Regions from separate parts of the Pseudomonas sp. MS01C9 genome, predicted to be linked through region 1. Evidence: predicted binding sites of a transcription regulator. Region 1 holds the regulator's gene; each other region holds the start of a gene.
The links. The regulator sigma-54, encoded in region 1, starts transcription at its own class of promoters, with help from an activator protein. The targets are predictions, from matches to a motif close to ANTGGCATNNANNTTGCTNT.
Positions count from the first base shown of each region.

Region 2: glnA (type I glutamate--ammonia ligase) is a predicted target of sigma-54. The motif match lies at 3,036-3,055, and genes of this name have one in related genera.
Region 3: flgB (flagellar basal body rod protein FlgB) is a predicted target of sigma-54. The motif match lies at 6,104-6,123, and genes of this name have one in related genera.

Region 1 covers NZ_CM177073.1:3,441,427-3,451,004, reverse strand. The annotation lists gene AC1M7R_RS15630 (KpsF/GutQ family sugar-phosphate isomerase) at 1-435, shown strand, start outside; gene AC1M7R_RS15625 (KdsC family phosphatase) at 435-959, shown strand; gene lptC (LPS export ABC transporter periplasmic protein LptC) at 967-1,536, shown strand; gene lptA (lipopolysaccharide transport periplasmic protein LptA) at 1,523-2,068, shown strand; gene lptB (LPS export ABC transporter ATP-binding protein) at 2,068-2,793, shown strand; gene AC1M7R_RS15605 (RNA polymerase factor sigma-54) at 2,949-4,445, shown strand; gene hpf (ribosome hibernation-promoting factor, HPF/YfiA family) at 4,522-4,830, shown strand; gene ptsN (PTS IIA-like nitrogen regulatory protein PtsN) at 4,843-5,307, shown strand; gene rapZ (RNase adapter RapZ) at 5,310-6,167, shown strand; gene AC1M7R_RS15585 (HPr family phosphocarrier protein) at 6,183-6,458, shown strand; gene AC1M7R_RS15580 (ZIP family metal transporter) at 6,688-7,578, opposite strand; gene AC1M7R_RS15575 (superoxide dismutase) at 7,598-8,221, opposite strand; gene AC1M7R_RS15570 (DUF2753 family protein) at 8,224-8,664, opposite strand; gene AC1M7R_RS15565 (class II fumarate hydratase) at 8,692-9,578, opposite strand, start outside.
Region 2 covers NZ_CM177073.1:2,841,960-2,851,537, forward strand. The annotation lists gene AC1M7R_RS13030 (DUF4124 domain-containing protein) at 1-245, opposite strand, end outside; gene AC1M7R_RS13035 (DUF4124 domain-containing protein) at 242-760, opposite strand; gene AC1M7R_RS13040 (chorismate mutase) at 865-1,419, opposite strand; gene glnA (type I glutamate--ammonia ligase) at 1,537-2,943, opposite strand; gene thiI (tRNA uracil 4-sulfurtransferase ThiI) at 3,271-4,725, shown strand; gene typA (translational GTPase TypA) at 4,864-6,684, shown strand; gene AC1M7R_RS13060 (YkgJ family cysteine cluster protein) at 6,829-7,266, opposite strand; gene AC1M7R_RS13065 (glycogen/starch/alpha-glucan phosphorylase) at 7,524-9,578, shown strand, end outside.
Region 3 covers NZ_CM177073.1:963,860-973,437, reverse strand. The annotation lists gene AC1M7R_RS04530 (MFS transporter) at 1-1,231, shown strand, start outside; gene AC1M7R_RS04525 (flagellar brake protein) at 1,407-2,153, opposite strand; gene AC1M7R_RS04520 (flagella synthesis protein FlgN) at 2,245-2,712, opposite strand; gene flgM (flagellar biosynthesis anti-sigma factor FlgM) at 2,761-3,066, opposite strand; gene flgA (flagellar basal body P-ring formation chaperone FlgA) at 3,240-4,004, opposite strand; gene AC1M7R_RS04505 (chemotaxis protein CheV) at 4,083-5,009, shown strand; gene cheR (protein-glutamate O-methyltransferase CheR) at 5,063-5,890, shown strand; gene flgB (flagellar basal body rod protein FlgB) at 6,166-6,573, shown strand; gene flgC (flagellar basal body rod protein FlgC) at 6,577-7,020, shown strand; gene flgD (flagellar hook assembly protein FlgD) at 7,036-7,758, shown strand; gene flgE (flagellar hook protein FlgE) at 7,787-9,091, shown strand; gene AC1M7R_RS04475 (ribonucleoside-diphosphate reductase subunit alpha) at 9,364-9,578, opposite strand, start outside.

The sequences.
Region 1 (9,578 bases):
GCCGAGGATTTCGCGTTCTCCCATCCCGGCGGCGCCCTGGGCCGTCGCCTGTTGCTGAAAGTCGAAAACGTGATGCACGCCGGGGAAGAGCTGCCTCGAGTCCAGCGCGGTACGCTCCTCAAGGACGCTCTCATGGAAATGACCCGCAAAGGGCTTGGCATGACGGTGATTCTCGAAGCCGACGGCAAGCTCGCCGGAGTCTTCACTGACGGCGACCTGCGCCGCACCCTTGACCGCGCCATCGACATCCGCAATGCCACTATCGATGAGGTCATGACCCTCCACGGCAAGACGGCCCGCGCCGACATGCTCGCCGCCGAAGCCTTGAAGATCATGGAAGACCACAGGATCAATGCACTGGTGGTCGTGGATGACGAGGACCGCCCGATCGGCGCCTTCAATCTGTCCGACCTGCTGCGTGCCGGAGTAATGTAATGACGACCGACCTGCTGCAACGCGGTAAAGATATCAAGCTCGCCGTTTTCGACGTTGACGGCGTGCTCACCGATGGCCGCCTGTACTTCCTGGAAGATGGCAGCGAATTCAAGACCTTCAATACGCTCGACGGCCAAGGCATCAAGATGCTGATGGCCGCCGGCGTGCAGACCGCCATCATCAGTGGCCGCAAGACCCCGGTGGTCGAGCGACGCGCGAAGAACCTCGGCATCCCCCATCTATACCAGGGACGCGAGGACAAACTGGTGGTGCTGGACGAGCTTCTGGGCCAACTCAACCTAAGCTATGAACAGGTGGCCTACCTCGGTGACGACCTGCCGGACCTGCCGGTGATCCGTCGGGTCGGCCTGGGCATGGCGGTGGCCAACGCGGCCAGCTTCGTACGTGAGCATGCCCACGGCGTCACCACGGCACGGGGCGGCGAAGGCGCGGCCCGTGAATTCTGTGAACTGATCCTGCGCGCCCAGGGCCGCCTCGAAGCGGCCAACGCCGCGTACCTGTGAGCCATTTATGCTGAGCAAGAAGATTCGCACCATCGTGGTGTTCGGCTGTATCGCGGCGATTTTCGCGGCGGTGGGCTATTGGAACATCAGCCCGGAACGCTTCCTCGACCAGCCTGCGGCCCAGGTCGAGGAAAAGATCGACTGGTATGCGACCAACACGCACACCCTTCAGTACCTGCCCGATGGCAAGGTGCAATACGAAATGACGGCCGACAAGGTCGATCACGTCAAGGCCACCGACATCACGCTGGTGACCACGCCGGACCTGAACATGTTTCGTGGCACCGATTTCCCGTGGCATGTGCAAAGCAAGCGTGCCGAAGTCAATTCCGGCGGCACCGAAGTGGAGCTCATCGATTCGGTACGCGTGGCTCGCACCGATGAGAAGAACCGTACGACCATCATCACCAGCAGCCGGATGACAGTGTTCCCGCAGCAAGAATATGCGCAGACCGAGCAACCCGTTAGAATCGACGGCGCCGGCGGTGTGTCGACCGGCACTGGAATGAAAGCGTATCTGAAGGAAAGCAGGATACACCTGCTATCGAACGTAAGAGGACAGTATGAAGCTCGCTAAAACCCTCCCTATTTTGCTCAGTCTGGGCGCAGCACTGGGAAGCGCGAGCGCCTGGTCCCTCCCCAACGACCGCGATCAGCCTATCCGCATCCAGGCCGACGACGCCCAGCTGGACGACAAGAATGGCGTGGCCACCTACAAGGGTGACGTGATCATTACCCAGGGTTCGATGAAGGTGACCGGCAATACCGTGACCATCACCCGCACCCAGTCCGGGGATATCGACGTGGTGACCTCGGTGGGCAACCTGGCCTATTTCGAACAGCTGCAGACCGCGGGCGACACCAAGCCTGTCCAGGGCTACGGCGTGACCATCCAGTACCATGCCTCCCAGGACCGCGTCGTGCTGATCGACCGAGCCAAGGTCATCGACAAGGATGGCAACACCACCCAGGGCGAAAAGATCGTCTACGACACGAACAAGAAACTCGCCAGCGCGGGTCGCGCCACCGGTAACAAGGTGACCGAGCAGCGCCCACGGATCGACATGGTCATCCAGCCGAAAAAGAAAACCGAGCAGAAGGCCCAGTAATGGCAACTCTGAAAGCTCAGCACCTGGCCAAGAGCTACAAGGGCCGCCAGGTCGTGCGTGATGTCAGCCTGTCCATCGATAGCGGGCAGATCGTCGGCCTGCTTGGCCCCAACGGCGCAGGAAAGACCACCTGCTTCTACATGATCGTCGGCCTGGTCCAGGCCGATCAGGGCCGCGTACTGATCGACGACCTGGACGTCAGCCACCAGCCCATGCATGGTCGGGCGAAAGCCGGCATCGGCTATCTGCCGCAGGAAGCGTCGATCTTCCGCAAGCTGTCGGTCGCCGACAACATCATGGCGATCCTCGAGACCCGCAAGGACCTCGACAAGGCAGGCCGCCGCCAGGAGCTGGAGAGCCTGTTGCAGGAATTCCACATCAGCCACATCCGCGACAACCTGGGCATGAGCCTGTCCGGTGGCGAACGACGCCGGGTGGAAATCGCCCGCGCCCTGGCCACCTCACCGAAATTCATCCTGCTCGACGAACCGTTCGCCGGCGTGGACCCGATTTCGGTAGGCGACATCAAACAGATCATCCACCACCTCAAGGCCAAGGGGATCGGCGTACTGATCACCGACCACAACGTGCGCGAGACCCTGGACATCTGTGAAACCGCCTACATCGTCAATGATGGGCAGCTGATCGCCGAAGGCGACGCTACCACCATCCTGGCCAACGAACTGGTCAAGGAAGTGTATCTGGGTCATGAGTTCCGCTTGTAAGCACAAGGTGCCTGGCAAATTGGCCCGGCACCGCTAATTTTATTGCTAGGCAAACACTTCAGTTTCAGGCATATAATTTGCTTAAGGTTTGGCGCTCCGGCGCCATGTAGTGGATGGCGCATGTGCGCCGGCGAATAAGGTGTTAAGCCCCTGCCATGAAACCATCGCTAGTCTTGAGAATGGGCCAGCAGCTGACGATGACACCGCAGCTGCAACAGGCCATCCGCCTGCTCCAATTGTCGACCCTGGACCTGCAACAGGAAATCCAGGAGGCCCTGGAGTCCAATCCGATGCTCGAACGCCAGGAAGAAGGCGACGACTTCGATAACTCCGACCCACTGGCCGACAACGTCGAACAGAAAACCAGTACCGAGATCCAGGAACCGTCCTATCAGGAGGAGTCCGCCCCCACGGTGGATAACCTGGAGGATGGCGAATGGAACGAACGCATCCCCAACGACCTCCCCGTGGACACGGCCTGGGAAGATGTCTACCAGACCAGCGCCAGCAGCCTGCCCAGCAGCGATGACGACGAGTGGGACTTCACCACCCGTACGTCCGCCGGCGAGAGCCTGCAAAGCCATCTCTTGTGGCAGCTGAACCTGGCGCCGATGTCCGATACCGATCGCCTGATCGCGGTGACCCTGATCGACTGCATCAACAACCAGGGTTACCTGGACGAGACCCTCGAAGAAATCCTCGAGGCCTTCGACCCCGAGCTGGACATCGAGCTGGATGAGATCGAAGCCGTTCTGCATCGCATCCAGCAGTTCGAACCGGCCGGCATCGGCGCCCGCAACCTGGGCGAATGCCTGTTGCTGCAGCTGCGTCAGTTGCCCGCCAAGACCCCTTGGCTGGCCGAAGCCAAGCGACTGGTCAGCGACTACATCGACTTGCTGGGCGGCCGTGACTACAGCCAGTTGATGCGGCGCATGAAACTCAAGGAAGATGAACTGCGCCAGGTGATCGAACTGGTCCAGAGCCTGAACCCGCGTCCAGGCTCGCAGATCGAGGCTACCGAGCCAGAATACGTAGTCCCCGACGTGATCGTGCGCAAGCACAACGATCGCTGGCTGGTGGAGCTGAACCAGGAAGCGGTCCCCAAGCTGCGGGTCAATGCCCAGTACGCCGGATTCGTGAGGCGCGCCGACACCAGCGCCGACAACACCTTCATGCGCAACCAGTTGCAGGAGGCGCGCTGGTTCATCAAGAGCCTGCAGAGCCGCAACGAGACCCTGATGAAGGTTGCCACCCAGATCGTCGAACATCAGCGCGGTTTCCTGGACTACGGCGACGAAGCGATGAAGCCGTTGGTCCTGCATGACATCGCCGAGGCGGTGGGCATGCACGAATCGACGATTTCCCGGGTGACCACACAGAAATTCATGCATACCCCACGGGGTATCTATGAACTGAAATACTTTTTCTCCAGCCACGTCAGCACCTCCGAAGGCGGCGAATGCTCGTCCACGGCCATCCGCGCGATCATCAAGAAACTGGTGGCAGCGGAAAATCAGAAAAAGCCGTTGAGTGACAGCAAGATCGCTGGTTTACTGGAGGCACAAGGCATTCAGGTGGCCCGCCGTACCGTCGCCAAATACCGTGAATCCCTCGGGATCGCGCCTTCGAGCGAACGCAAGCGGTTGATGTAACAGGCCACGCCACAGCGTTCCAGTGGCAGGCATTTCTGCCTGCCGCTTTATGCACTGGCAACGAAGGAGAAGCTGTATGCAAGTCAACATCAGTGGACACCAACTGGAAGTGACCAAGCCTCTGCGCGAGTACGTCGAGCTCAAGCTCAAGAAACTCGAAGGGCATTTCGACAAGATCACCAACGTGCAAGTCATCATGACGGTCGAGAAGCTTCTGCAGAAAATCGAAGCCACGCTGCATATCCCCGGCGGAGAAGTCGTTGCCAACGCGTCGCATGACGACATGTATGCCGCGATTGACCTGCTGACCGACAAGCTGGATCGCCAACTCAAAAAGCATAAGGAAAAGACCCAGAGCCTCCTCCAGGGCGCAACCGGTCGTTAATCCCCCCAATCCATGATCCGACTAGAAACCATCCTGACCCCCGGCCGTTCCCAGGTGAACGCGCCGGGTGGCAGTAAAAAGAAAGCCCTCGAACAAATTGCCAACCTGATCCACCGTGAAGTCGGGGATCTGGAAATGCAGGACGTCTTCGAGGCCCTGGTTGCCCGTGAGAAACTCGGTTCCACCGGTTTCGGCAACGGCATCGCCATTCCCCACTGCCGCCTCAAGGGTTGTGCCGCACCGATCAGTGCGCTGTTGCACCTTGAAGCCCCCATCGATTTCGACGCCATCGACGGCGCACCGGTCGACCTGCTGTTCGTGCTGCTGGTCCCGGAAGCCGCCACAGACGCGCACCTCGAACTGCTGCGCCAGATCGCCAGCATGCTGGACCGCAAGGAAGTGCGTGACAAACTGCGCAGCGCACCGAGCAACGAAGCCTTGTATCAGGTTGTCCTGGACGAACAGAACGGTCATTGAACATGCGCCTGATCATCGTCAGTGGCCGTTCCGGCTCCGGTAAAAGCACAGCCCTCAACGTGCTCGAAGACAATGGCTACTACTGCATCGACAACCTGCCGGCCGGGCTGCTGCCGGAGCTGGCCGAGCGGGCCCTGATCCATACCGAGCTGGCGCAGCCGCTGGTGGCGGTCTCCATCGATGCACGCAACCTGCCCAGCCACCTGTCGCGTTTCCCTGAGCTGCTCGAGGAAGTTCGCAACAAGCACATCCAGTGCGACGTGCTGTACCTGGACGCCGATGAAGAAACGTTGCTCAAGCGCTTTTCCGAAACCCGTCGGCGCCACCCACTGAGCAATGCCAATCGCTCCCTGGCCGAAGCCATCCACGACGAAAGCCAGTTGCTGGGGCCGATCGCCGACCTGGCGGACCTGAAGGTCAACACCACGCACCTGAACCTGTATCAGTTGCATGACACCATCAAGCTGCGCCTGCTGAACCAGCCCGAGCCGGGCACGGCGTTTTTGCTCGAGTCGTTCGGGTTCAAGCGCGGCATGCCGGTGGACGCCGACCTGGTATTCGATGTGCGCTGCCTGCCCAATCCCTACTGGAAACCGGAACTGCGCGAGCAGTCCGGGCTGGACCAGCCGGTGATCGACTACCTGGCCGCCCAGCCGGATGTCGAGGACATGTTCCAGGACATCTCTGCCTACCTGCTTAAGTGGCTGCCCCGCTTCGCCGCGAGCAATCGCGCCTATGTGACCATCGCCATCGGCTGCACCGGTGGTCATCATCGTTCCGTCTACCTGACCGAGCGCCTGGGTCGTCTCCTGCAACCCACCCTGAAGAATGTCCAGGTTCGCCACCGCGACCTCAGCTAAAGGATTCACATCGCGATGCCTGCTCAGGAAATTGAAATCATTAATAAATTGGGTTTGCATGCCCGCGCGTCAGCGAAATTCGTGGGTGTCGCGGGTAAGTTTCCAGATACCACGATCAGGGTCGGGCGCACGCCAGAGTCAACTGTCGATGGCAAGAGCATCATGGCGATGATGATGCTGGCTGCGGGCAAAGGCACCAGGATCCATCTGAGCACGGAAGGTGAAAAGGCCCAGGAAGCGATGGATGCGCTGGTTGCCCTGATCAACAACTACTTCGACGAAGGGGAATAGTCCCCCCTATGGTGAGGGATCCGCTGGTGAGTGGATTTAGCGAATCGTCGCACTGCCCCGCCGGGTTGCGAAGCAGCCCCAAAAAGAGCTCAGTCGACCTGATGCTCGGCGGTGACAGATATCAGGACTGCTTCGCAGCCCAGCGGGGATAAATCGCCTCGCCACCGATTGATTCCGGCCACCACTGATTGATCCCTGCCCCACCTACCTGCCCCGCAGGTTCCCCCTGTCACGCCAGCGCCGTATCCAGCACCATCATCAGGCAAAACCCCACCAACAATCCCAGGCTCGCCAGTTTCTCGTGACCATTGCGACGGGATTCGGGAATGACTTCGTGGGTCACCACCAGCAGCATCGCCCCTGCCGCCAACGCCAGACCCAGGGGCAAGAGCATCTCGGCCAGGCTCACCAACCAGGCGCACAGTAGCGCGAACACCGGCTCGACCAGCCCAGACGCCGCGCCAATCAGGAACGCCTTGACCCGCGACATGCCCGCCGTGGCCAGCACCAGCGCGATCACCAGTCCTTCGGGGACATCCTGCAAGGCGATGCCCATCGCCAGGCTGTCGGCATCGGGCATGCCGCCCCCGGCCGACACGCCCACCGCCATGCCTTCTGGAATGTTGTGGGCGATGATGGCGAACACGAACAACCAGATCCGCGGCGCGATGATCGGACGTCCTGGCGCTGCCACCAGCCTCTCGGGGCTGGCCGAGACCTTGCGGTCCACCAGGTACAGCCCGAACGCCCCCGACAGAATGCCAAAACAGATAAGGCCACTGGCGGCCCAAGGCGTGAACCCCAATTGCTCCGCTGCGGCAATGCCCGGCACGATCAGCGAAAACGCCGTGGCAGCGAGCATCACCCCGGCACCGAAGCCCAGCAGCGAATCGCTCACGGCCCGGGGCATACGCCGGATGACCAGCACCGGCACGGCCCCGAGCGCGGTGCCCAAGGCACAGAGTCCGCCGCCTTGAAGGGCTCGCAGCAACCTGGCCTCCAGGTCCAGCCACGCCAGGCCCTGGGCCGCCAGCAACGTCATCCCGGTCAACAACAGCAATGACCCCAAGGCATAGCGGAACATCCGTCCGCTTCCAATCGCCAGTGTTTGAGTATCCATAGTCAGCCTTGGAGGGGGTTCATGAAGGACTCGATGCCAGCGCCGCCTGATAGCGCCGGGCGACTTCAGGCCAGTTGATCACGTTGTAGAAAGCGTTGATGTATTCCGGCCGACGGTTCTGGTACAGCAGGTAGTACGCGTGCTCCCACACGTCCAGGCCCAGGATCGGCGTATTGCCGTTCATCAGCGGGCTGTCCTGGTTGGCGCTGCTTTCCACCACCAGGGCCTTCTGCGGGGTCACGCTCAGCCAGGCCCAGCCGCTGCCGAAGCGGCTCAACGCAGCCTTGGTGAACGCTTCCTTGAATCGCTCCAGGCCCCCCAGCTGTGTCTCGATCGCTGCGCCAAGCGCACCGTCCGGTTGACCGCCACCCTCGGGGGACATCACTTCCCAGAACAGGGAATGGTTGGCATGGCCACCGCCCTGATTGATCACCGCCGCCCGCAGGTTCTGCGGCAACTGCTCCACGCTGGCCAGCAGTTTTTCGATGGGCCATTGGGCGTACTCGCTGCCCTCCACCGCGGCGTTGAGGTTATTGATATAGGTCTGGTGGTGTTTCGTGTAGTGGATCTCCATGGTTTTCGCATCGATGTGCGGCTCCAGGGCATCGTAGGCGTAAGGCAGCGCAGGCAAGGTAAAAGCCATTTTCAATGAACTCCATAATGAAGAGGGGCATTGCGGTGCAAGAGTGATGTGTCTTTGCTTTGGAGCAACCGTTGGGTGCGGGGGTACTCGCCATGTTCACTGATGAAACCCAGCAGTTCGACATAAGTCCTGTGGCTCTGGCGCATCGCGGCCGCACGCAGCGCTGTCGGCATGCGCTCGTCCTGCAGGGTCTGCAGCAACCGTTGATGGATGGCGCACAAGTATTCGGCGCTTTCCTCTGGCTGGTTCAGGCGCAGGTGCAAGTCCGCCAGGTTGTGGTGGGAGACGACGCAGGCGGCCACGGCCTCGTCGGCGTCAGGCCAGCGCTCATACAGCACCTGCGCCAGGGCCAGGGCTTGCAGGTAGGCTTCGCGGGCATCCACCAGTTCGCCCAGCATGAAATGACGATTGGCTCGTTCGATCGTGCGTTTCCAGTGCTCCATGATGAGTCCTCCACACAGGGATCGGAATTACACACCGCCCGCCGTGAGCTTCTCGGGGTCCAGCAAGACCTCCAGTTCGCTACGCGACAGGTCGGTGTGTTCCAGGGCGACATCGATGACCGGGCGGCCTTGTTGATAAGCCGTCTTGGCGATTTGCGCGGCTTTCTGGTAACCGATGATCGGGTTCAATGCTGTAACCAGGATCGGGTTGCGCGACAACGCCTCCTTGAGCCTGGCCTCGTTGACCTTGAAGGTGGCAATGGCCTTGTCCGCCAGCAACCGGCTGACATTGGCCATCAAGGCGATGCTGCTCAGCAGGTTCTGAGCGATGATCGGCAACATCACATTCAGTTCGAAGTTGCCCGACTGGCCGGCCACGGTGATCACCGTGTCGTTGCCGATCACCTGGGTCGCGACCATCGCGGTGGCTTCCGCAATCACCGGGTTGACCTTGCCGGGCATGATAGAGGAGCCCGGCTGCAAGCCCTCCAGTTCGATCTCGCCCAGGCCAGCCAGGGGCCCGGAATTCATCCAGCGCAAGTCGTTGGCGATTTTCATCAACGACACCGCCGTGGTCTTGAGTTGCCCGGAAACCGCCACCGCGGTGTCCTGGGAACCGATCAGGGCGAACAGGTTCTTGCCAGGAGTGAATTGCACCTGGGTCAGCAAGGTCAGCTGCTGGCTGAACAGCTCGGCGAAGCGAGGGTGGGCATTGACCCCGGTCCCCACCGCAGTGCCCCCCTGGGCCAGGGCCTGCAGGCTTGGCAGCAGGTCCTGCAGATGGCCGATATTGGCTTTCAACTGCTGCGCCCATCCCTCCAGCACCTGGCTCAGGCGGACCGGCATCGCATCCATCAGGTGGGTGCGACCGGTCTTGATGAACGGATGAACCGCCACCGCCTTGCGCTCGATCA
Region 2 (9,578 bases), 600 kb from region 1:
AGTAGGCGCAGCATCTCGTAGTGAAACAGCGGCTTTGGCGGCTCTTGCGACACCGCCGCCGGCGCCGTGCTGGAGGGTGGGGGTGGTATCCGGTTGCCGGGAGGCAGCTGGACCTTCTTCGCGTTGCCGGGTCGCGGCTGATCGGTGAAGACCCGATTCCCTTGCGCATCGATATAGGTGTAGACCTGCGCGAGCCCAGGCAGGGTGACCAGAGCGAGGCCTGCGGCGAGCGCCCAGCGGATCATGGCAGGTGCACCCGCTGTACCGTGAAGGTGACGGTGTCGCTCTGTTGCACGAGGCGCTCCCCGTCGATGACCTGGACCGCCAGGCTGTGCTCGCCTCGGTCGATATTCACCAGTTGCAGGCGCGGTACGTTCGTTGGCTGGCCGTAGGGCTGGCCGTCCAGCAGCAACCGGAACAGATGAGGGCTTTGCAGGCGCGGTCGGGCCCGGACGCCCACGGTGAAGGTGCCGTTGTTGGCACGCAGGGCTTCTTCGGTGGGGATGTCGGTCAGCTCCAGCACTTCGTAGGCCTGGCCAGGTTCCTCCCGCTCTGGGACGGGTGTCGGTGTGTCCGGGCTGGCGGGCGGCTGGCGTTCGATACTGTTGAGCGGCGCCAGCTCCACCGTCTGGGCCGGAATGCCTTGGGGCGGCTGGTTGCTGTAGGCGGTGTTGCCATTGGCATCGGTGTACTTGTAGATCTGTGCGGCGGCAGGCAACGCCAACAGCAAGAACAGGATGATTGAAAAACCACGCCCCATAAGATCGACCGAAAACTGAAAGTATTGAGTTGCAGCATAGGTCAGGGAGGGGCATTGGCCCAAGTTGTTGCGCGCGACCTCCTGTGGGATCGGTGTCGTTTGTCTTAGGTTTTCGGGGCGATGCACAGCTGCGCGGTCGCGCGGATCAGGGCGAGTCGTTGCACGGGATGCTGCTTGTTGTGGTGGGTGGCGCGGGCCAGCCATTGCGGGCACTGCGGGTCGGTGCGGTAGGGGGCGAAGTCGGCCAGTTGCTGCAACAGGCGTTTCTGCAGGCGGTCGAGCTGCGGGCGGATCTGTCCCGCCAGGTCCGGGCGCGGAAGGTCCGGGGCCTTGCCTTCCAGGGTCCAGTCGGACAAATCGATGTATTGCACCAGTTTGTTGGCTTCTATCTGGGCGGCAAAAAACGCTTCCACGGTCTCGCCCGACAGCTTGTAGGCCGGTGCCTGGGCGACGGCGGCGGCAATGACTTCGCGCTCGCGTTGGCGATCTTCCACAGGCTTGCCGCTGTCCCATTTGCTCAAGGCTACCTGGTTGGCGATGGCCAGACGCTCGCCGATGGTATTGAGCAAGGGGGTGAGGGCATCGGGGGCGGCGGCTTCGACGGCGCTGGCGGACAGCGCGGCTGACAGGGCAAGGCACAATGTGACGCGGGAGGTCATGGCAGTCTCGTCTTCTGTGGGCGGCGGATCATCATGCACGTAATTGGCGCCCATAAAAAAGGCCTTCCGAAGAAGGCCTCTTTTTCACTTCACGCCGCGTGTCGCGACGCTACCGGATCAGCAGCTGTAGTACAGCTCATATTCCAGTGGGTGTACGAAGGTGCGAACCTTGATTTCTTCTTCGCTCTTCAGTGCGATGTAGGCGTCGATGAAGTCATCGCTGAATACGCCGCCCTTGGTCAGGAACGCACGGCCCTTGTCCAGTTCTTCCAGGGCTTCTTTCAGGCTGCCGCAAACCTGTGGGATTTCCTTGGCCTCTTCAGGCGGCAGGTCATACAGGTTTTTGTCAGCGGCATCGCCAGGGTGGATCTTGTTCTGGATACCGTCCAGGCCGGCCATCATCAGAGCGGCGAAGGCCAGGTATGGGTTGGCAGCCGGATCCGGGAAGCGCGCTTCGATACGACGGGCTTTAGGGCTGTTGACGTAAGGAATACGGATCGAGGCGGAACGGTTGCGAGCCGAGTAGGCCAGCATTACCGGGGCTTCGAAGCCTGGTACCAGACGCTTGTAGGAGTTGGTCGACGGGTTGGTGAAGCCGTTCAGGGCCTTACCGTGCTTGATGATGCCGCCGATGAAGTACAGGGCGGTGTCCGACAGACCGGCATAGCCTTCGCCTGCGAAGGTGTTCTTGCCGTCCTTGGAGATCGACATGTGCACGTGCATGCCCGAACCGTTGTCGCCGTACAGAGGCTTCGGCATGAAGGTCGCGGTGCGGCCATAGGCGTCGGCAACGTTGTGTACGCAGTACTTCAGGGTCTGGACTTCGTCAGCCTTCTTCACCAGCGTGTTGAACTTCACGCCGATTTCGTTCTGGCCGGCAGTTGCCACTTCGTGGTGGTGAACTTCGACGGTCTGGCCCATTTCTTCCAGTGCGTTGCACATGGAGGTACGGATTTCGTGGTCGTGGTCGAACGGTGGAACCGGGAAGTAGCCGCCCTTGATGCCTGGACGGTGGCCTTTGTTGCCGCCTTCCACGTCCTGGTCGGTCATCCACGAACCCTGTTCGGAGAAGATCTTGAACATGGAGCCGGAGATGTCGGACTTGAACTTGACCGAGTCGAAGATGAAGAACTCAGGCTCAGGACCGAAGAATGCGGTGTCGCCGATGCCGGTGGACTTCAGGTATTCCTCGGCGCGGTGGGCGATGGCGCGTGGGTCGCGGTCATAACCTTGCATGGTCGAAGGTTCGATGATGTCGCAGACCAGGATCAGGGTCGGCTCTTCGGTGAATGGGTCCAGGACCGCGGTTTCGTCGTCCGGCATCAGGATCATGTCGGATGCTTCGATGCCTTTCCAGCCAGAGATGGAGGAGCCGTCGAACATCTTGCCGATTTCGAAGAAATCGTCATCCAGCGCATCACGGGCCGGCATGGTCACGTGATGTTGAGTGCCTTTGGTGTCAGTGAAGCGCAGATCAATCCACTTGACGTCATGATCTTTGATGAGTTGAACCGACTTCGACATATGTCCTCCGGGTGGCTTCGGGCGGTAATGGTGTGCCCTGAATATGGGTGATGCCGGCGCGAATACTCGGCCAAGGCAACCTGCCTCACAAGGGAGCAAATTGCATGCCAGTGCCCCAGCATGGGTTTTTTGCACCAAACCCACGCTTTCAGAGCCCTGTAATAGTAGATTGTCGGACAATAGCGCACCGTAATGTTGCGCTTTGTGATGCGAGCGACCCGTTTTGGTGCAGTGAAAACCATCTGCATATTAACTGGTTAAACCTTGAGCAATTTCCGCTATAATCCGCGCCCCCCTTTTTCGGCTGGCCGTTCGCGCGCTGTTTTCATGAAACTAATCGTCAAAGTCTTCCCCGAGATCACCATCAAGAGCCGCCCGGTCCGGACGCGTTTCATCCGCCAGCTGGCCAAGAACATTCGCGCCGTGCTCCGTGATCTGGACCCGGTCGTGGTGGTGAACGGCGTGTGGGACAATCTCGAGCTGGAAACCCGCGTCAGCGAGCCCCGGATCCTTAAGGAGATGACCGAACGCCTGAGCTGCATGCCGGGCATCGCGCATTTCCTGCAGGTGGACGAATATCCCCTGGGGGATTTCGACGACATCGTCGCCAAGTGCAAGCTCCACTACGGCGATGCGTTGGCCGGCAAGATCTTCTCGGTGCGCTGCAAGCGTGCCGGCAAGCACCCGTTCAGCTCGATGGACGTGGAGAAGTACGTCGGTAGCCGTCTGCGCCAGCAGTGCGGCGCTGCCGGTATTTCACTCAAAGAACCGCAGGTCGAAGTGCGTATCGAGATTCGCGACCAGCGGTTGTTCGTGATCCACAGCCAGCACGACAGTATCGGCGGCTATCCGTTGGGGGCGCTGGAACAGACGCTGGTCCTGATGTCCGGCGGCTTCGATTCCACCGTGGCGGCCTACCAGATCATGCGTCGCGGGTTGATGAGCCATTTCTGTTTCTTCAACCTCGGCGGGCGTGCCCATGAACTGGGCGTGATGGAAGTGGCGCACTTCATCTGGAAGAAGTACGGCAGCTCCCAACGCGTGCTATTTGTGAGCGTTCCGTTCGAGGAAGTCCTGGGCGAAATTCTCGGCAAAGTCGATAACAGTCATATGGGCGTCATTTTGAAGCGTATGATGTTGCGTGCCGCGTCCAGCATCGCCGACCGGCTGCATATCGATGCGCTGGTCACCGGCGAGGCGATTTCCCAGGTGTCGAGCCAGACGCTGCCGAACCTGTCGGTCATCGACTGTGTCACCGAGAAACTCGTGCTGCGCCCACTGATCGCCAGCCACAAGCAGGACATCATCGACACGGCCACCGCCATCGGCACCGCCGAATTTGCCCGGCACATGCCGGAGTACTGCGGGGTCATCTCGGTCAATCCGAAGACGGCCGCCAAGCGCGGGCGCGTGGAGCACGAAGAAAAAGAATTCGACATGGCGGTACTCGAGCGTGCGCTCGAAAACGCCAGGCTGGTTCCCATCGATCGGGTGATCGACGAATTGGGCCAGGACCTCCAGGTTGAAGAAGTCGGCGAAGCGCTGGCCGGTCAGATCGTCATCGACATCCGTCACCCGGATGAAGCTGAGGATGACCCGCTGAGCGTCGCCGGCGTCGAGGTAAAAACGATGCCGTTCTATGCAGTGAACGCGCGTTTCAAGGAACTGGACCCTACTCGCCAGTACCTGTTGTATTGCGGCAAAGGCGTGATGAGTCGCCTGCATGCTCACCATTTGCTCAGTGAGGGGCATGCCAATGTGCGCGTTTATCGACCGAGCTAAGTGCCCGGGGCTGTTTGCCTGTGGCCTGCGTCACCGGCCCCCCGACGCCGCCGACAGGCTGTAACGGCTTTGTCGGACTCAACGTAAATCGCTGCCACGACCTGTCAGCACACCGAATCCTCTGATCGAGATACACAAGTGATCGAAAATCTACGCAACATCGCCATCATCGCCCACGTTGACCATGGTAAGACCACCCTGGTAGACAAACTCTTGCGTCAATCCGGCACCCTGGAGCGCAACGAGCTCAACGACGAGCGCGTGATGGACTCCAACGACCAGGAAAAAGAGCGCGGTATTACCATCCTGGCGAAAAACACCGCCATCAACTGGAACGGTTACCACATCAACATCGTGGACACCCCCGGTCACGCCGACTTCGGTGGTGAAGTAGAGCGCGTCATGTCCATGGTCGACTCCGTGCTGCTGCTGGTGGACGCCCAGGACGGCCCTATGCCGCAAACCCGTTTCGTGACCAAGAAGGCCTTCGAAGCCGGTCTGAAGCCGATCGTCGTGATCAACAAGGTCGACCGTCCGGGCGCGCGTCCTGACTGGGTACTGGACCAGATCTTCGATCTGTTCGACAACCTGGGTGCCACCGACGAACAACTGGACTTCCAGGTCGTCTACGCCTCGGCCCTGAACGGCATCGCCGGCCTGGACCACACCGCCATGGCCGAAGACATGACCCCGCTGTACCAGTCGATCGTCGACAACGTCCCGGCGCCTGCCGTTGACCGTGACGGTCCGTTCCAGATGCAGATCTCGGCCCTGGACTACAACAGCTTCCTGGGTGTGATCGGCGTCGGTCGTATCGCCCGCGGTCGCATCAAGCCGAACACTCCGGTGGTGGCGATCGATGTCGACGGCAAGAAGCGCAACGGCCGTATCCTCAAGCTGATGGGTCACCACGGCCTGCACCGTGTGGACGTCGAAGAAGCCGCTGCCGGCGACATCGTCTGCATCAGCGGTTTCGAAGAGCTGTTCATCTCCGATACCCTGTGCGATCCAAACGCTGTCGAGGCGATGAAGCCACTGACCGTCGACGAGCCGACCGTTTCCATGACCTTCCAGGTCAACGACTCGCCATTCTGCGGCAAGGAAGGCAAGTTCGTGACCTCCCGCAACATCAAGGAGCGTCTGGACAAGGAGCTGCTCTACAACGTTGCACTGCGCGTTGAAGAAGGCGACTCGGCCGACAAGTTCAAGGTGTCCGGTCGCGGTGAACTGCACCTCTCGGTACTGATCGAAACCATGCGTCGCGAAGGCTTCGAAATGGCCGTAGGCCGTCCGGAAGTGATCATTCGTGTCGTTGACGGCGTCAAGCAGGAACCGTTCGAAAACGTCACCATCGACATCCCTGAGGAATCCCAGGGCAAGGTCATGGAAGAGATGGGCCTGCGTAAGGGCGACCTGACCAACATGTCCCCGGATGGCAAGGGCCGTGTACGCCTGGAATACAACATCCCGGCTCGTGGCCTGATCGGTTTCCGCAACCAGTTCCTGACCCTGACCAACGGTGCGGGCATCCTGACCTCGATCTTCGATCGCTACGACACCATGAAGTCCGGCCACATGTCCGGCCGTCAGAACGGTGTACTGGTATCGGTCGAGACCGGCAAGGCGCTGACCTACTCCCTGGAAACCCTCCAGGCGCGTGGCAAGCTGTTCGTCGAGCACGGCCAGGAAATCTACAACGGCCAGATCGTCGGTCTGAACAGCCGTGACAACGACCTGGGCGTCAACCCTACCAAGGGCAAGAAGCTCGACAACATGCGTGCTTCGGGCAAGGACGAAACCATCGCCCTGGTTCCACCTGTTCGCTTCACCCTGGAACAGGCCCTGGAATTCATCCAGGACGACGAACTGTGCGAAGTGACGCCGAAGTCGATTCGTCTGCGCAAGAAGATCCTGGACGAAGGCGAGCGTACCCGCGCTGCCAAGAAAGCCAAGGCTTGATCGTCTAGCCCAGGCTGAATGAAAAACGCCCCCGGTCGTGAGATCGGGGGCGTTTTTTTGTGCCCGGGATTTGTGGGATGCCTTGAGACCCCTATCGCGAGCTTGCTCGCGATGGCGGCGGCTCAGGCGCCACAAACCGCCAGATCAAAAGCGATCCAGCGTCCGCGGATTGCGCTCGCGCTCCACTTCCTTGGGTTTGTAGGCGCAATAGCCCGGCCGTGGCCCGACTCGCGGATGGTTGCGGCAGGTGTCCGGGCGCTTCTCGTAAATGGTGCACAAGCGGCTTTTACGGTCCAGATACAGGCAATCGTTGTTGCTCATGCGCTGGAGCGTGAAAATCTCGGACTTCTGGTTGTAGCGCTCGACGATCCCTTCCTTTTGCAGGCGCTTGGCGATGTTCTTCGGTGGGTCGCCCAGTTCGAACTCATCGACGATGCCGATCCGGATCAGGTCCTTGATCTTGACCTCGACCGGTAGTGTGCAGCAGCTCGACACGCAGGAACCGCACATCGGGGCCGAATACCGGGCCCAGGTATCGAGTCGGTCGATCTCCGCAGCGGCGATCAGGTTGGGCTTCATCATCAGGGTGTACCAGCATGCGTCAGGGCGCGCGATCATACCGGGACTGGTGAAATTTTGAACGACCATCCGCCGTTTTTTTTTCGATTTCAAGAAACCCTTCCGACAGCGGCACGGCCCCTGCATTCATTCGTCCATCCGGCAGTTCCCTGACGGCAATTCTCCGACACTTGGGGAAAAACCACCGAACCAAGCGCCTTGACCGTCTGTCAGACCGTCTAGGCTCAGACAATTCCATGTCCGTTCGAGGTCTTAATTCCATGACTCAAGAACCACTTGTTCGCGAAGCTGAAGTCGCTGCGTTTCGCGACGCCGTGTTGACCAAACTCACTTATGCCGTCGGCAAGGACCCCGATCATGCGTTTGATCACGACTGGTTCGAAGCCATTGCCCTCGCAGCCCGCGACCATATGGTCGATCACTGGATGGACCATACGCGACAGATCTATCGCAAGGGCCAGAAGCGGGTCTATTACCTCTCCCTGGAATTTTTGATCGGCCGCTTGCTGTATGACAGCCTGAGCAACCTCGGCCTGCTGGACACTGCGCGCGAAGCCCTGACCGAGCTGGGCGTGGACCTGGAGCGCATTCGTTTGCTCGAGCCCGACGCGGCGCTCGGCAACGGCGGTCTCGGCCGATTGGCGGCATGCTTCATGGAAAGCATGTCGACCCTGGGTATTGCCGGCCATGGCTATGGCATCCGGTATGAGCACGGCCTGTTCCGCCAGGCCGTGGTGGACGGCTGGCAGCAGGAGCAGACCGAGCACTGGCTGGATTTCGGCAACCCCTGGGAGTTCGAACGGCCGGAGGTGGTTTATACGATCGGCTTCGGCGGCAGTGTCGAGACCGTCACTGACGACACCGGCAAGACCCGGCAAGTCTGGTCGCCGGGAGAAACCGTACGGGCCATCGCCTACGACACCCCCGTGGTGGGCTGGCGCGGCGCCAGCGTCAACACCCTGCGTCTGTGGCGCGCCCGTGCCATGGAAGAGTTGCACCTGGAACGCTTCAACGCCGGCGACCACCTGGGCGCGGTGGCGGAAGTGGCCCGGGCCGAAAGTATTTCCCGGGTGCTGTACCCGGCCGACAGCACTGAGGCCGGCCAGGAACTGCGCCTACGGCAGGAATATTTCTTCGTCGCCGCCTCGCTGCAAGACCTGCTGCGTCGTCATCGCAACATGCACACCTCGGTGCTGACCCTGGGCGACCATGCGGCGATCCAGCTCAACGACACCCACCCGTCCATCGCCGTGGCCGAGCTGATGCGCCAGTTGGTGGACGTCTATGACGTGGCGTGGGATGCGGCCTGGCAGATCACCCAGGACACGCTGTCCTACACCAACCACACACTGTTGCCCGAGGCTCTGGAAACCTGGCCGGTGGGCCTGATGGAACGCATGCTGCCGCGGCACATGCAGATCATCTATCTGATCAATGCCCAGCACATCGACTCGTTGCGGGCCAAGGGCATACACGACTTCGACGTACTGCGCTCGGTTTCGCTGATCGAAGAGGACAACGGTCGCCGTGTGCGCATGGGCAACCTGGCGTTCCTCGGCTCCCATAGCGTCAACGGCGTGTCCGGGCTGCACACGCAACTGATGCGCAGCACGGTGTTCTCGGAGTTGCACAAGCTCTATCCGGAGCGGATCAACAACAAGACCAACGGCATCACCTTCCGCCGCTGGCTGTTCCAGGCCAACGCCGAGCTGACATCGATGATGGTGGACGCCCTCGGGCCGAGCGTGCTCGACAATCCCGAGGAGCGCCTGATCGAGCTGGAGCCGTTCGCCGACAAGCAGGCGTTCCGCAAACAATTCGCCGAGCAGCGCCTGCACAGCAAGAAGGCCCTGGCGTACCTGATCCACGAGCGGTTGGGGATCGCCGTGAACCCGTCGGCGATGTTCGACGTGCAGGTCAAGCGGATCCATGAATACAAGCGTCAGTTGCTCAATCTGCTGCATACCGTGGCGCTGTACCAGGCGATCCGCGCCGAGCCGGAGGTGGACTGGGTACCCCGCGTGAAGATCTTCGCCGGCAAGGCCGCCGCCAGTTATCACCAGGCCAAGCTGATCATCAAGCTGACCAACGACATCGCCCGGGTGGTGAACAACGACCCGACGGTGCGCGGTCTGCTCAAGGTGGTATTCCTGCCCAACTACAACGTCAGCCTGGCCGAGAGCATCATCCCGGCGGCGGACTTGTCGGAGCAGATTTCCACCGCCGGTTTCGAGGCGTCGGGCACCAGCAACATGAAGTTCGGCCTCAATGGCGCGCTGACCATCGGTACGATGGACGGCGCCAACGTCGAGATG
Region 3 (9,578 bases), 2.5 Mb from region 1:
GGCCTTGCGCCTGGCCGCCGATAACGTGGACAGCCTGTGGGTCGGTGCCCTGATGGCCGCCAACTATTTCGGCCTGGTGCTGGGCGGCAAGATCGGTCACCGGCTGATCGCCCGCGTCGGGCATATCCGTGCCTATTCGGCCTGTGCCGGGCTGGTGGGCGCAGCGGTGCTGGGCCATGGCCTGGTGGACTGGCTGCCGGCCTGGATCGTGCTGCGGATGATCGTCGGCCTGGGGATGATGTGCCAGTACATGGTCATCGAGAGCTGGCTCAACGAGCAGGCCGAAGCCTCGCAGCGCGGGGTAGTGTTCAGTGGCTACATGATCGCTTCGTACCTGGGCCTGGTGCTCGGCCAGTTGATCCTGGTCATGCATCCGGCCCTGGGGCCGGAGCTGCTGATGCTGGTGGCCTTGTGCTTCGCCCTCTGCCTGGTGCCGGTGGCGCTGACCCGGCGGATTCACCCGGCACCGATGCGTCCGGCTCCCATGGAACCGCGTTTCTTCATCAAGCGCGTGCCACAGTCATTGAGCACGGTGCTGGGTTCCGGGCTGATCGCCGGCTCGTTCTATGGCCTGGCGCCGTTGTACGCCTCTCAGCAGGGGCTTTCCACCGAGCAGGTCGGTCTGTTCATGGGTAGCTGCATTTTTGCCGGGTTGCTGGTGCAGTGGCCGCTGGGCTGGTTGTCCGACCGTTATGACCGGGCGCTGCTGATCCGTTGCTTTGCGCTGGTCCTGGCGATCTGCGCGTTGCCGCTGGCAATTCTGCCCAAGGTGCCCCTTGAGATGCTGTTCGTCGCCGGCTTTCTCTGTTCGCTGGTTCAGTTCTGCCTGTATCCACTGGCGGTGGCATTTTCCAACGACCATGTCGAAGGCGATCGCCGGGTCTCGCTGACGGCGATGCTGCTGGTGACCTATGGTGTCGGCGCCAGTATCGGACCGTTGGTGGCCGGCGTGCTGATGAAGACGTTCGGCAGCCATATGCTGTATGGCTTCTTTGCTTTCTTCGCGTTGATTCTGGTATGGCGCATCCGGCCCAAAGCGGTGACCAACCTGCATCAGGTCGACGACGCGCCGCTGCATCACGTGGCGATGCCGGACAGCATGTCCAGTTCGCCGTTGGTGGCATGTCTCGATCCGCGAGTCGATGAGCAGGTGGTACAGGAACAGATGCAGACGCCGGCGACGGAGCAGGAACCGGCCGCTGAAGCGTCGGTGGAGGAGCCGGTCAAGTAGACCGTGGTGTTCTCATCGCGAGCAGGCTCGCTCCCATCGGGATTGGTGGTGGACACGCTGGGAGGCGAGCCCTGCTCGCGATGAGGTCGGCCCAGACGCAGTAGCATTCGGATCTAAACGGCATAAAAAAACGGGCAGTCCCTGTGGAGGCTGCCCGTTTTTTATGCCCGGATGATCAGAGATCGTCTTTATCGAAACGACGGGCTTCGCGCTGTAGCTGATAGACGAAGCGCTCGACCTGGCGCTGCACCAGGCCACTGATATTGTGGAAGCGCACGCCGGCGAAGGTGGTGTTGATCCTTTCTTCAAAATGCAGGTAGCGCAGTTCGACCGGTGCGGTCATGTTGCCGAACGGCAGGGCGGCGATGAAGCGTTCGTAGACCTGGCCCAATTGCAGGCGTTCGGTAATGTCGCCCTCGAAGCGCAGCTTGCAGCCGGTAGCGGAAATATCCAGCAGCTTGCCGTCCACCGGTGACTTGAGCTTCTCGCCACCCAGTTCGATGCTCACCAGTTGCGCCAGTTTCAAGGCGGCACGGAAGGCATTGCGACGCTGGTGGTAGACCACTTCCTCGGGCAGGGCGCCGCGATAGCAGCGACCGTCGCTGGAGTCTTCGATGGTCAACGGCCCGTTGCCTTCCCATGCGATGCGCACGCCATCATGGAAACCCTCGACCCGGAACGGCTCGCCTGCCAGCAGGAAGCGTTCTCCGTCGCGGGGGATCATTTCGTCCAGGGCGAGGGCGTTCTTCTCGCGGTCGACATCGACCAGGTAACTCTGGAAGCGCTGGCTGCGTTCATGGAAGGTGATGATCAGCGGATCATGGCTTTCTTGCAGCATCCTCAGGTTGCCGGAGATTTCCAGAGGCGTGGTGAGAACCTTGGGGGGCTGCGGAGCATCATCCGCGTTTGAGGCATTGAACACGGGGGTCAATCTCCAGGCTAAATACGACTACGAATAGCCAGCATTTTGCCAGCATGTATCGCACGTTGATAGAGCGCAGGCATCGTTCGTTTCATGCCTGGCTGAGCGGGCGATGCTTGACCATTTTTGCGGTCGAGCCGCGAGCATCGTAAAGCGTCGGGATTTCACCGCCATTGAGGATGCGCAACTGGTTGGCGGTAGCGGCCTGCTGGACCTGGATCGACTGGCCGTTCTTGGCGTTGGCGGCCTGGCATTGGGCGAGCAGGTCGTTGAGCGCCGCGCTTTGGGACAACAATTGATCGCCGATGGGCGACTGGCTCGCCAGTTGCTCCAGTCCACCCTGGTTGGTGGGCAGGTTGAGGCTGGCGAGAATCTCGCTGCGCTTGCGGCCATGCTGATCGAGCAAAATGATCAATGCCTGTTTCTGCGCCAGAATATTTTCCAGCAGCGGCATGTCGCGACCGTGCAGCGCCAGGGATTCGGTCTGCAAAAGTTCCAGTAACTGCTGGACTGGAACGAAGTCGTCGATGATCAGTTGCAATAAAGTAGTGTCGTGCATGGCTGGCCTTGGGTCTTAAGCGTCCAAAAGCCTGGCGCAGGCGGCTGCCTAGCGCTGGGCTTCGAAGTTGAGCAGTTTGCTGGCTACACGGTTGCTGTCGACTTTGTAGCTGCCATCGGCGATTGCTGCCTTCAACTCGGCCACGCGGCCTTTGTCGACAACAGGTAGATCGCGCAGCTTGTCAGTGACCTTCTGCAACTGTTGAGCCTCATCGCTGAGGTGTACCGACTCCCCATTGCTGACAGTGGTGGCTTGCTCGACCGGCGAGGATTTTTCGGTTTCCTTGCTGGCGTTGGTGCGCGTGGTGCCTGTCAGGGGTGAAGAGCTGTTTAAACGATTGAAATCGATGACCATGGTAAAAAACCTCTGGGTATTTGGACGCTTGCCATGTTCTCGGCCATTCCCAAAAAAACTTTAGGCTCATTTATTCAATGAACGTGCGCACGTCTGCGCTTGCCTTGGCATAAGGCACAGTCTAGGGAACGGCGGGGGCAAGCGCCAGCTTTCTACCCGTCTCTACCGGATCGCTACATAGCCACTTCCACTTGGCCTGGGGCCATCACTTGCGCCTTGATGACGCGTTGGGAGTTGAGGTTTTTCACTCGGATCTGCTCACGCATGCCGCCGTTGGACAGCGCCTCGCCCGGCATTCTTACGGCCAGGGTGCCGCTACGGGCGGTGATGACGACCTGATCGCCCTTGCGAACCACTTCGGCCTGTTCCAGGTGCACGAGGGTTACCACCTGATCGGCTACCATTGGTCGGACAAGTTTCTGACCGATGGCTTCGTCGACGGAGGTCAGGAAGCCTTGGGTGATCTGGCTGACGTCGCGTTCACGCAGCGTCACGTCCTGTGGCTCGACGATGCCGGCCCGCTTGAGTGGGCGGGTCGTGGTGACGATCTCGCGGTACAGGCGCACCTGGGCTGGCACGAACACCGTCCACGGCGCGGCGCTGTCGCAACGAACCTTTACCGTGACCCGCCCCAGGGGCCTGGCCGGGCTCTCCAGCGAGGCAGTCAATTCCTTGTCGCACATTGGCATGCGCAGGCGGGGATCGAGCTGGTTGACTTCGATTTCATAACGACCTTCGGTTTGACTGGAGGCCAGGTAGTCTTCTACGGTGAATTCAAGAAAGCCCTGAGTGACGCCGATAAGGAGATCAGGCAAGGTAACCGGAGCATCGGCGAGGGCACGGCCGCCCGAGGCGAACAGGCAGACAGCCAGCAGCGCACCTAGCCAGTGGCGGCAATGAGTGGTCAAGCGTCGAGAAAATGTCGTTTGTGCGTTCATGCCGGTTGAATAGCAAGCCCCGTGCCGTTTAGTGATGAATGCGCGTCGGACACATTAGCGTTAGGTAGGAGTCAGGGCATGGCGGGAGTGATGGATTCGGTAAACCAGCGCACGCAGCTGGTCGGTCAGAATCGCCTGGAGCTGTTGTTGTTCCGTCTCGATGGCCAACAGTTGTATGGGATTAACGTGTTCAAGGTCCGTGAGGTGCTGCAATGCCCCAAGCTGACGTTGATGCCAAAATCCAGTCCCGTCGTGTGCGGTGTGGCGAATATCCGGGGAGCGACCATCCCGATTCTCGATCTGGCGATGGCCACTGGTGCCGGTGCGCTGCTGGATCAGAGCAATCCGTTTGTGATCATCACCGAGTACAACACCAAGACCCAGGGTTTCCTGGTGCGCTCGGTGGAACGCATCGTCAACATGAACTGGGAGGAGATCCATCCGCCGCCCAAGGGCACGGGCCGTGATCACTACCTGACGGCGGTGACCCGGGTCGACAACCAGTTGGTGGAAATCATCGACGTGGAGAAAATCCTCGCCGAAGTGGCCCCGACGCCGGAGACCATCTCCGTGGGCGTGGTGGATGCCGAAACCCAGCACAAGGCCATCTCGATGCGCGTGCTGACCGTCGATGACTCATCGGTGGCGCGCAAGCAGGTGACCCGTTGCCTGCAGACCGTCGGTGTCGAGGTCGTGGCATTGAACGACGGCCGGCAAGCGCTGGACTACCTGCGCAGCCTGGTCGACGATGGCAAGAAGCCGGAAGAAGAGTTCCTGATGATGATTTCCGACATCGAAATGCCAGAGATGGACGGCTACACGCTGACGTCGGAAATCCGCAGCGATCCGCGCATGCAGAAACTGCACATCATCCTGCATACGTCGTTGTCCGGGGTGTTCAACCAGGCGATGGTCAAGAAAGTCGGCGCCGACGATTTTCTCGCCAAGTTCCGGCCCGATGACCTGGCTTCCAGGGTGGTCGACCGGATCAAGGCCGCGGAATAAAGGTCGGGCGCGTCTTGCGCCCGGCAAATCAACACAATGAAAGAGGCGGTATCTTGTCTACGGGTAATTTGGATTTCGAACAGTTCCGGGTCTTCCTGGAAAAAGCCTGTGGCATCTTGCTTGGTGAAAACAAGCAATACCTGGTGTCGAGCCGTCTCAACAAATTGATGGAGCAACAGGGCCTCAAGTCGTTGGGTGAGCTGGTGCAACGTATCCAGACCCAACCGCGCAGCGGTTTGCGCGAAATGGTGGTGGACGCCATGACCACCAACGAAACCCTGTGGTTTCGCGATACCTATCCCTTCGAGGTGTTGAAGAGCAAGGTCTTGCCGGCGGCCATCAAGGCCAGCCCGGGCCAACGCCTGCGGATCTGGTCGGCGGCCTGTTCGTCGGGCCAGGAGCCGTATTCGATCTCGATGTCCATCGACGAATTCGAGCGGACCAACATCGGCCAGTTGAAGGGCGGCGTGCAAATCGTCGCCACCGATCTGTCCGGGACCATGCTCAACAACTGCAAGACCGGCGAATACGACAGCCTGGCCATCGGCCGCGGCCTGTCGCCGGATCGCCTGCAACGCTATTTCGACACGAAGGGGCCGGGCCGCTGGGTGGTCAAGGCGCCGATCAAGAATCGGGTGGAGTTCCGCTCGTTCAACCTGCTGGACAGCTATGCCAGCCTCGGCAAGTTCGACGTGGTCTTCTGCCGCAACGTGCTGATCTATTTCTCCGCCGAGGTGAAGAAAGACATCCTGCTGCGTATCCACGGTACCCTCAAGCCCGGCGGCTACCTGTTCCTCGGCGCTTCCGAAGCGTTGAATGGCTTGCCGGATCATTACCAGATGGTCCAGTGCAGCCCGGGTATCATCTACCAGGCGAAATGATTGGCTTGGGTTGTCAAAAAAACGGGAGTCCCTAGGGGCTCCCGTTTTTTTTGCCGGCCAGCCGGCGCCATCCCCCTATGGGAGCGAGCTCGCCCCCACATCTTGACTCGCGTCGCCTGATGAAAGCGGCAGAAAAGCGGCAGCCGATTGCCGCTTTTCTGGCATTGCCGCTTTGCCGCTGCCCGCAAAGCCCCGGTTTATGGGCTTTTGGAAAGTGGCACGACGCTTGCTATATCCATTCGTACGTACATTCTGGTCACCCAAAGGTTTCCGACATGAGCATCAGCTTCGATAAAGCGCTCGGTATCCATGAAAAGGCCCTGAGCTTCCGCGCCCAGCGTGCCGAAGTCCTGGCCAACAACATTGCCAACGCCGACACCCCGAACTACAAGGCGCGTGACCTGGACTTCTCCAAGGTGCTCGCCGAGCAGAACGAAAAGGCCAAGAACGGCCACTTCGCCTTGAACATGACCAACAGCCGTCATATCGAAGCCGAAGGCTTGAGCAGCGGCGACGAATCGCTGATGTATCGCACGCCGATGCAGCCTTCGATCGACCAGAACACCGTGGATGCTCAACTGGAACAGTCCAACTACGCGGAGAACTCCGTGAATTTCCAGGCCAGCTTCACCTTGCTCAACAGTAAGTTCAAAGGGCTGGTATCGGCCCTGCGCGGAGAGTAATCCATGTCGATCGCCAGCGTATTCAACATTGCCGGCAGTGCCATGAGTGCCCAGACCACTCGCCTGAACACCGTCGCCAGTAACATCGCCAACGCCGAGACCGTCTCGTCGAGCATCGACCAGACCTACCGTGCCCGTCACCCGGTGTTCGCCACCATGTTCCAGGGCGGCCAGTCCGGCGGCAGCGACTCGCTGTTCCAGGACCAGGACGCAGCGGGCCAGGGCGTACAGGTACTTGGCGTAGTCGAAGACCAGAGCAACCTCGAAGCACGTTATGAGCCAAACCATCCGGCCGCGGACGCCAAGGGTTATGTCTACTACCCGAACGTCAACGTCGTCGAAGAAATGGCCGACATGATTTCCGCCAGTCGTTCGTTCCAGACCAACGCCGAAATGATGAACACCGCCAAAACCATGATGCAGAAGGTCCTGACCCTCGGTCAGTGATAAGGGGCGAGTCACATGAGCGTCACCAACACTACCAGCGGTTTGAGCCTCAACGAGATTCTGGCCAACTCCTCGGTCAAGACCAACAACACCTCCGATGGTCTCGGCGGCGCGACCCAGGCAGCGACCGGCAACAAGGAGCTGGGCAAGGATGCGTTCCTGCAGTTGCTCGTTACCCAGCTGAAGAACCAGAACCCGCTGGAGCCCCAGGACAACGGTGAGTTCGTTGCCCAATTGGCGCAGTTCAGCAGCCTGGAAGGTATCACCACGCTCAACGAAACCGTGAGCGGTATCGCCGGCAACTACAACTCGTCCCAGGCGCTGCAGGCTTCGTCCCTGGTGGGGCGTTCGGTGATCGCGCCCGGTGACAAGGCTGTGGTCGACACCTCCAAGAGCCTCAACGGCACGGTGGTGGTACCGGCGGCAGTGTCCTCCCTCACCGTCAAGATCATGGACAAGGACGGCAAGACTGTCCGCACCATCGACCTGGGCAGCCAGAAGGCCGGCAACTCGGCGTTCATCTGGGATGGCAAGAACGACGCAGGCACGACGGTTGAGTCGGGCACGTACACCTTTGCGGCCTCGACCACCATCGACGGCAAGGCCACGTCGCTGATCACCAACCTGCCGGCCACGGTCAGCAGCGTGACCATCAGCCAGACGGGCGGTGAGCTGATGCTCAACCTGGCCGGGCTGGGCAGCATTGCCCTGTCCAAAGTACAAACTATTGGTATGTAGAGCCGACTAACCGGCAAAAGGAGTCAACATGTCTTTCAACATCGGCCTTAGCGGTCTCTATGCAGCCAACAAACAGCTGGACGTGACCGGCAACAACATCGCCAACGTCGCGACCACCGGTTTCAAATCGTCCCGCGCGGAATTCGAAGACGTCTACTCGGCCACCAAGCTGGGTTCGGGCACCAAGACCGTCGGCAACGGCGTGCGTCTGGCCAACGTCTCCCAGCAGTTCGGCCAGGGTGATGTGAACAACACCGGCAACGTGCTGGACATGGGTATCCAGGGCCAGGGCTTCTTTGTCCTGAGCAACGACGGTTCCCTGAGCTACACCCGTGCCGGTACCTTCAAGACCGACAAGGAAGGCTACATCACCAACAGCGATGGCACTGCACGCCTGCAAGGCTATGGCGTGGACGCCAACGGCAAGATCCTCAACGGTATCCTGACCGACCTGCGCATCGACACCTCGAACCTGCCGCCGCAGGCCACCAGCCTGGTTTCGTCGACGATCAACCTGAATTCGACGGCCACGCCGATTGACCAGACCAACCCGGCCTTGGAGTTCGATCCGACCGATACGGCCACGTTTACGAAACAGTTCACTACACCGGTCTACGACACTCAGGGTAACCAGCACTCCATGGATCAGTACATGGTCAAAACGGGTGCCAATACCTGGGACGTCTATACCCTGATCGATGGTCGTAACCTGAATGGCAGCGCGCCGGTCGCTCCCAACGCTCCGGTTCCTTCGACGATGACCTTCGATTCGAGTGGCAAGCTGGTCCAGGTCAGCACTCCGCCCGCGACCATCAACAGCGATCTGGTACTCACAGGCTGGGTGCCCGGTACCGTGACCAACGGTGTGTGGACCGCGAACGGCGCCGGTTCGTCGACTATTACGGTCTCCATGGCCAACACCACCCAGTTCAACGCCGACACCGCACGGTCGATCCCGACCCAGAACGGCTATGCCACCGGCCAGATCACCAACCTGACCATCGACGGCAGCGGTGTATTGCTGGCCAACTTCAGCAACAACCAGACCAAGCCCATCGGCCAGATCTCCCTTGCCAGCTTCACCAACGAGCAAGGCCTGCAGCCAGTAGGCGGTACCAGCTGGAAGGAAACCTTCGCTTCGGGCATCCCAGGCTACGATGCTCCGCAAACCGGCACCCTGGGTTCGATCGTCTCCAACTCCCTGGAAGAGTCCAACGTCAACCTGACCAACGAACTGGTCGAGCTGATCAAGGCGCAAAGCAACTACCAGGCGAACGCCAAGACCATCTCCACCCAGAGCACCATCATGCAGACCATCATTCAGATGACTTGATGACGCTGGTGGCTTGAAGGCTGCACAAGAAGCCCCTCGCAAGAGGGGCTTTTTCATACCCGCCAGAGCTTGTCCTCATGCCAGGTTCCCTTTGTGGCGAGGGGATAAATCCCCTCGCCACAATGAGTGTCATCCTGAACCTGGATGCAGGTTGGCCCGCAGCTGTCGCGAACGAGTACTGTCGTTTTCCAGGCAAAAGAAAACCCCCGATAAACCGGCGGTCTATCGGGGGCTTCTTTCAGCTGGCGCTTTTACGCGCCCGCTGGCTCAGCTTATTGGCAAGCTTCGCAATCCGGCTCGTCGATGGCGCAGGCCTTTGGCACTGGCGCAGGTCCTGCCGGAGCAGCCAGGACCGAATCGTCACCGTGGTTGCCGCCAGCGGAAACCGCGTTCAGCTTACCGGTGTTGATGGTGGACTTCTCGGTGCTGGTGGCGGCCAGGGCACGGAGGTAGTAGGTGGTCTTCAGACCACGGTACCAGGCCATGC